Regions from separate parts of the Sanguibacter sp. Z6_81 genome, predicted to be linked through region 2. Evidence: riboswitches for the same ligand, from Rfam matches in the RefSeq annotation. Region 2 holds a riboswitch; the other holds the start of a gene.
The links. Region 2 has a riboswitch for thiamine pyrophosphate ahead of thiO (glycine oxidase ThiO). Riboswitches for the same ligand answer to the same signal wherever they lie in the genome.
Positions count from the first base shown of each region.

Region 1: another riboswitch for thiamine pyrophosphate. It lies ahead of thiC (phosphomethylpyrimidine synthase ThiC); the one in region 2 lies ahead of thiO (glycine oxidase ThiO).

Region 1 is NZ_JBXUFV010000001.1:300,485-303,882, reverse strand. Features, by position in the region: gene clpB (ATP-dependent chaperone ClpB) at 1-286, shown strand, start outside; gene AC2AXK_RS01440 (maleylpyruvate isomerase family mycothiol-dependent enzyme) at 330-968, opposite strand; gene AC2AXK_RS01435 (maleylpyruvate isomerase family mycothiol-dependent enzyme) at 971-1,630, opposite strand; TPP riboswitch at 1,743-1,852, shown strand; gene thiC (phosphomethylpyrimidine synthase ThiC) at 1,844-3,398, shown strand, end outside.
Region 2 is NZ_JBXUFV010000003.1:31,388-34,785, forward strand. Features, by position in the region: gene AC2AXK_RS08535 (thiazole synthase) at 1-798, opposite strand, end outside; gene thiS (sulfur carrier protein ThiS) at 795-1,022, opposite strand; gene thiO (glycine oxidase ThiO) at 1,019-2,212, opposite strand; TPP riboswitch at 2,220-2,303, opposite strand; gene thiE (thiamine phosphate synthase) at 2,329-3,048, shown strand; gene guaA (glutamine-hydrolyzing GMP synthase) at 3,083-3,398, shown strand, end outside.

The DNA.
Region 1 (3,398 bases), on a different contig from region 2:
GCGCCGCATCGTCCTGGACGTCACCCAGGCGGCGCGCGAGTGGCTCGCCATCGAAGGGTTCGACCCGACGTACGGGGCGCGGCCCCTGCGTCGCCTCGTGCAGCGGCAGATCGGCGACCAGCTCGCCCGGCTCATGCTCTCGGGCGAGGTGGGCGACGGGGCGACCGTCGTCGTCGACCACCCGGTCGACGTCGGCGCGGAGCAGGTGCTCGTCGACGGCGCGGACGACGCGGTGGCCGGTCCCAGCTCGGCCCAGTCCGGCGGCCTGGTCCTCACGGTGCGCTGACCGGACCTCCGTGCGGACGAGCTCAGGACTGGACGCCTGACGTTCAGGTGATGCGGCGGCGGATCTCGGGCACTCCGGGGCCGGTGAGCTCGTCGAGGTAGGCGGGCCGACCGGCCATGGTCATGAGGAGGGCGAGCGTCGGACCGGAGACGAGGGGCCCGGAGCCGGCGTGGAACGGCCCGTCGTCGGCACGCAGCTCGAGGCTGGCCGTGTGCGTGCGGCTCGGCACGGCGAAGTCGCGCCGCGCGTAGAACTCTGCGACGGGCGTCAGTGCCTCGATGCTCGGGGTCGGGGAGAGTCCCAGCGGGCGGCGGATGTCCTGGGCGTGCACGAGGACCTCGCCGAGGTAGGCCGGGGTGTGGCTCGTCGCCGCGGTCGTGCTCGGGACGACAGCGCGGAACCGGGCGAGCGTCTCGGCCGGTGTGCTCCCGCGGTGCTCGCGCATCCGGCGGTCGTTGTGCACCTCGACGCGGAAGCGCGCACCGACGATGCTGCGAACCCACCTCCACGTCCCGGTGCTCGCGGCGGCGACGAGGTGGGCGACGACGTCCTCGACGTCCCACGCTCCGCACAGGGTGCTGTGCCGCCACTGATCGTCACCCAGGCTCGCGAGGTCGTCGGCCAGCGCGGCCCGTTCGGCGTGGACCAGGGTCCAGAGGTGGTCGTCGTCGCGCGTGGCCATGTCTACTCTCCTCCGGGTCGGGTGGGTCCTGGGGCGGCCGTGAGGTGCTGGGCGCCAGGGCCGACCAGCAGGTCGGGGTCGAGGGGGCGTCCCGAGACGGCCATGAGGAGGTCGAGCGGGTCGCCGCGGACCTCGTCGCCCGTCCCCCAGGTGGCGCCGGTGCGTGCGTCGACGAGCTGCAGCCCGGCGGCTCGTTCCTTTCCGCCCCCGAACGACACGGGGGTGCGCAGCTGGTACGCCAGCGCGGCCGCGACGTCGTCGGGCGGGTACGTCCCGACGATGCCGAGCGGTCGCCGCACGTCCTCGCCGTGGACGATCGCCTCGACGAGCCGTGTCGCGATATTGACCGGCGGTGTCCGGGTGAGGTCAGCAGCCTGCTCGAGGGCGTGGAGCGTCTCGCGGGGGTCCGCCCGCCTCTGGCGTGCGATGCCACGCTCGTTGGCGCGGTCGAAGTCCATGCGGGCGGCGACGAGGTCGCGGACGAACGAGACGCGGCCGGTGCGCGCGGTGTCCACGAGGTGTGCGACGACGTCGTGCACGTCCCAGCCCGGGCAGAGCGACGGTGCGCGCCACTGCTCGCCGCGGAGCCCGGTGAGGTCCGCGACGAGGCGACGGCGCTCGGCGCGGACGGTCTGCCAGACGGCTGCTGCTGTCCCACGCATGTCTGCTCCTGCCGGTGGTGGGCCACGATGCTCGCCGCGGAGATGCGCGCGTCGTCATCGTCGAGACTACTGCCTGAGCGGGTGCCCGGTTTGGGGTACGGTGTCCGGACAACCACACATGCACGGGAGCTCGCAGCAGCGAGCTGAGAGGGCGGCTCAGCGCCGCCGACCGTTCGAACCTGTCCGGATCATGCCGGCGTAGGGAGAAGCTCGATGAGCACGATGGATGCTGCGCGCACGCCTGTCACCACCCGGACCGTCACCACCGGTCCCATCGCGGGATCGTCGAAGGTGTACCTGCCCGTCCCGGACGCGCCGGGCCTGACGTTCCCCGTCCGCCGGGTCAACCTCAGCAACGGCGAGCACCTCGACCTCTACGACACGTCCGGCCCGTACACGGACGACTCCCCGGACGCCCCGGCGATCGACGTCGTCGCGGGTCTGGCCCCGACGCGCGACGCTTGGGAGCGGCCCGAGCGGCCCGAGCGGCCCGAGCGGCCCGAGCGGGTCGACGGTGCGAGCACCCAGCTCGCGTGGGCCCGTGCCGGGATCCTCACGCCGGAGATGCGGATCGCCGCGGCCCGCGAGGGCGTCGACCCGGAGCTCGTCCGCTCGGAGGTGGCACGCGGGCGCGCGGTCATCCCCGCGAACCGCAACCACCCCGAGCTCGAGCCGATGGTCATCGGCAAGGCGTTCGCCGTGAAGATCAACGCGAACATCGGCAACTCCGCGGTGACGTCCTCCATCGAGGAGGAGGTCGAGAAGATGGTGTGGGCAGCCCGGTGGGGGGCGGACACCCTCATGGACCTGTCCACGGGCAAGGACATCCACGCCACGCGCGAGTGGATCATGCGCAACTCCCCGATCCCCGTCGGCACGGTGCCGATCTACCAGGCGCTGGAGAAGGTCAAGGGCGACCCCGCGAAGCTCACGTGGGAGGTGTACCGGGACACGGTGATCGAGCAGTGCGAGCAGGGCGTCGACTACATGACCGTGCACGCCGGGGTGCTGCTGCGCTACATCCCGCTCACCGCCCGCCGGGTCACCGGGATCGTCTCCCGCGGTGGTGCGATCATGGCGGCGTGGTGCCTGGCGCACCACGAGGAGTCGTTCCTCTACACCCGGTTCGCCGAGCTGTGCGAGATCTTCCGTCGCTACGACGTGACGTTCTCCCTCGGTGACGGCCTGCGCCCCGGCTCCATCGCGGACGCCAACGACGCCGCGCAGTTCGCCGAGCTCCGCACTCTCGGAGAGCTGACGAGGGTCGCGAAGTCGTACGGCGTGCAGGTGATGATCGAGGGCCCCGGCCACGTGCCGATGCACAAGATCGTCGAGAACGTGCGGCTCGAGGAGGAGCTGTGCGAGGAGGCGCCGTTCTACACGCTCGGCCCCCTCGCCACCGACATCGCTCCCGCCTACGACCACATCACCTCGGCGATCGGCGCGGCGATCATCGCCCAGGCCGGCACCGCGATGCTCTGCTACGTCACGCCCAAGGAGCACCTCGGTCTGCCGGACCGGGACGACGTGAAGACCGGGGTCATCACGTACAAGATCGCGGCGCACTCCGCGGACCTCGCCAAGCAGCACCCGCGCGCGCAGGAGCGCGACGACGCGTTGTCCCGGGCCCGGTTCGAGTTCCGCTGGAACGACCAGTTCGCCCTGTCCCTCGACCCGGACACCGCGCGGGCGTTCCACGACGAGACGCTCCCCGCCGAGCCCGCGAAGACGGCGCACTTCTGCTCGATGTGCGGACCGAAGTTCTGCT
Region 2 (3,398 bases):
CAGCGCGAGGTCGAGCAGCCCGGTCGTGGGGGAGGACGCGAGCGCCTGCTCCCTGCGCGGGATCCGGCCGGCTCCGGCTGCGAGCCGCCCGGCGTCCACGGCCAGCCGCATCGCGCGGGCCATGCGCACCGGGTCCGCGGCCCGGGTCACGGCGGACGCGAGCAGGACCGCGTCGCACCCGAGCTCCATCGCCAGCGCCGCGTCGGAGGCGGTGCCGATCCCGGCGTCGAGGATGACGGGCACGGAGGACCAGTCGGCGATCGCGGCGATGTTGCGCGGGTTGAGGATCCCGAGGCCCGACCCGATCGGGGCGCCCAGCGGCATGACGGCAGCGCAGCCCACGTCCTGGAGCTTGCGTGCGAGCACCGGGTCGTCGTTGGTGTACGGCAGGACGACGAAGCCCGCCCGGACGAGCTCGTCCGCGGCCCGGACGAGCTCGATGGGGTCCGGCAGGAGCGTGACGTCGTCCGCGAGGACCTCGAGCTTGACCCACGGTGTCCCGCACGCCTCGCGGGCGAGCTCGGCGGTGAGCACGGCTTCGCGGGCGTTGAAGCATCCCGCGGTGTTGGGCAGGGGTCGGATGCCGTGGCGAGCGAGCAGGTCCCACACCGTGCCGCCGCCCGCAGCACCCGGCTGCGGCGTGCTCACGCGGCGCATCGCGACCGTCGTGAGCTCGGTCCCGGAGGCGACGAGCGCCTCCTCGAGGTGCAGGAGGTTCGGTGCCCCGCCGGTGCCCATGACGAGGCGGGACGTGAACGTGACTCCCGCGACGACGAACGCGTCAGGCTCCTCGGTCATCCGCCCTGCACCGCCGTGACGATCTCGACGCGGTCCCCGACGGTGAGCCCGGTGCCCGCCCACCGTCCCCGGGGGACGACGTGGTCGTTGATGGCGACCGCGACGCCGCTCGGTGCACCGTCCGACGCGCAGGCCGGCGCGTAGAGCGCGACGAGGGACCGGAGGTCGGTGAGCCCGGCGAGCGCCCGCTCCTCACCGTTGACGATGATCGATCCGCGGGTCATCGGTCCGCTCCGGTGAGCGCGAAGCGGAGGGGATCGACCGCGGGGGGAGGACTGCCGTGTCGGCCCGCGAACAGGTCGTCGAGGAGGTCTGCGGTGAGCGGGGTGAGCAGGACGCCGTTGCGGTGGTGGCCGGTCGCGGCGACGAGGCCGGGCACGGACGTCCGGCCGATGAGGGGCAGGTTGTCCGGCGTCCCGGGACGGGCCCGCGCGGTGACCTCGACGAACGTGAGCTCGTCGATGCCCGGGACGAGTGCCCGCGCGTCCCGCAGGAGCGCGTGGACCCCACCGGCCGTGGCGGTGGGCACGTCGCGTTCCTCGCTCGTCGCACCCACGACCACCTCCCCGCCGGGCCGTGGCACGACGTAGACCGGGCGCAGCTGGACCGTCCCGCGCACGACGTGGCGCAGCCCGAAGCCCGTCCCGCGCGCGTCGAGCCGGAGCGCCTCGCCCATGACCGGCCGGGTCGGCAGCACGACCTCGGGGACGTCGCCCAGCAGCCCGCCCGACGCCGCACCTGCGGCGAGCACGACGACGCCGGCGTGGTGGGTCCCGCCTGCGCGGTCCTCGGCGCCGACGACGGCGCCGGACGGTGAGCGCAGGAGGCGCGCGGCCTCGTGCCGCACGATGGTCGCGGTCCGCCTGCCCGCACCAGAGCCCGTGAGAGCCGTGAGCAACGCGGCGTGGGTCGCACGGGGGTCGACCTGGTGGTCGCCGGCCACCCGGTACGCGCCGGAGAGGCGGCCGCCGAGGAACGGCTCCTCCTCCCGTGCCTGGGAGACGGTGAGCTCCTCGGAGGTCAGGCCGAGCGCCCGGTGGAGCTCCGCGAGCCGCCTGCCCTGCGCGGCGTCGGCCTGGTCGTACGCCACGGACAGCGTGCCGCACGCCTGCAGTCCGGTGGGGCTGCCCGTCGCGTCCTCGAGCTCCGCCGCGAAGGCCGGCCACCGCCGGGCGGACGCGACACAGAGCTCGGTGAGCGACTCCTCACCGAAGCTCGCCTCGGTGACCGGTGCGAGCATCCCGGCCGCAGCGTGGGTGGCGCCGGTGCCGGGCGCCGGATCGAGGCAGGTGACGGTGAGGCCTGCGCGCAGGGCGCGCCATGCGGCCGTGGCACCGATGATGCCGAGCCCCACGACGAGGACGTCGCTCGTCGTGGCGCGAGCGGGCGTGGACCGATCGACAGGTGCGCGCATGCGCTGTGCTCCCTTCGCTGGCATGACCCAGAGCAGGTTCGACGGTCGGCGTGACGCCCTCTCAGCCCCGCCGTGTGCGGGGCTCCCGTGCGTCAGCCACAGTACACTCACGCCCCATGACGCTCACGGAGCACGGCGCGGCCCCCCTGCCCGACGACAGCGCCACGGGCTCTCTCGCGGCCCGCGCGTCCGTGCGCCGCCGCCTGGCCGACGCCCGGCTGTACCTGTGCACCGACGCGCGCGCGGACCGCGGCGACCGGGCGGACTTCGCGGCGTTCGTCCGCACCGTGCTGCGGGCCGGTGTCGACGTCATCCAGCTGCGGGACCGGTCCCTGGACGTCGTCGAGGAGCTCGAGCTGCTCGCGCTCATGGCCGCCCTCACCGAGGAGGAGGGCGCGCTGCTCGCCGTCAACGACCGCGCCGACGTGGCGACAGCGGCAGGAGCGCAGATCCTGCACACCGGCCAGCGCGACCTGCCGGTCACCGTCGCGCGCGGCCTCGTCGGCCCGTCCGTCGGCATCGGACGCTCCACACGCGGCGGGGAGCAGGCCGTAGCAGCGGACGCCGACCCGGACGTCGACTACTTCTGCGTCGGCCCGGTCCATGCCACTCCGACGAAGCCTGGCCGGTCCGCCGTCGGCGTGGACGCCGTGCGGGACGTCGCACGCCTCGCCCCGACGACGCCCTGGTTCGCGATCGGCGGGATCGACCTCACGACGCTGCGACCCGTCCTCGACGCCGGTGCGCGCCGCGTCGTCGTGGTCCGGGCGATCACGGACGCGAGCGACCCCGCGGACGCGACGAGGAGGATCCGGGCCGCCGTCGTGGGCGCTTGAACCCCGCCCGACGTGCGCCGACTATCCTGGGGTCGTGACGCAGACCCCAACCTCCTTGCCGCGCCCCGTCCTCGTCGTGGACTTCGGTGCCCAGTACGCCCAGCTCATCGCGCGCCGTGTCCGCGAGGCCAACGTGTACTCCGAGATCGTCCCCAGCACCTTCACGGTCGAGCAGATGCTCGCGAAGGACCCGGCGGCGATCATCCTCTCGGGCGGCCCGTCGTCCGTCTACGCCACGGGCGCCCCGTTCGTCGACCCTGAGCTGTTCACCGCCGGCGTCCCTGTCCTGGGCATCTGCTACGGCTTCCAGGCGATGGCCAAGGCGCTCGGCGGATCCGTCGCCCAGACCG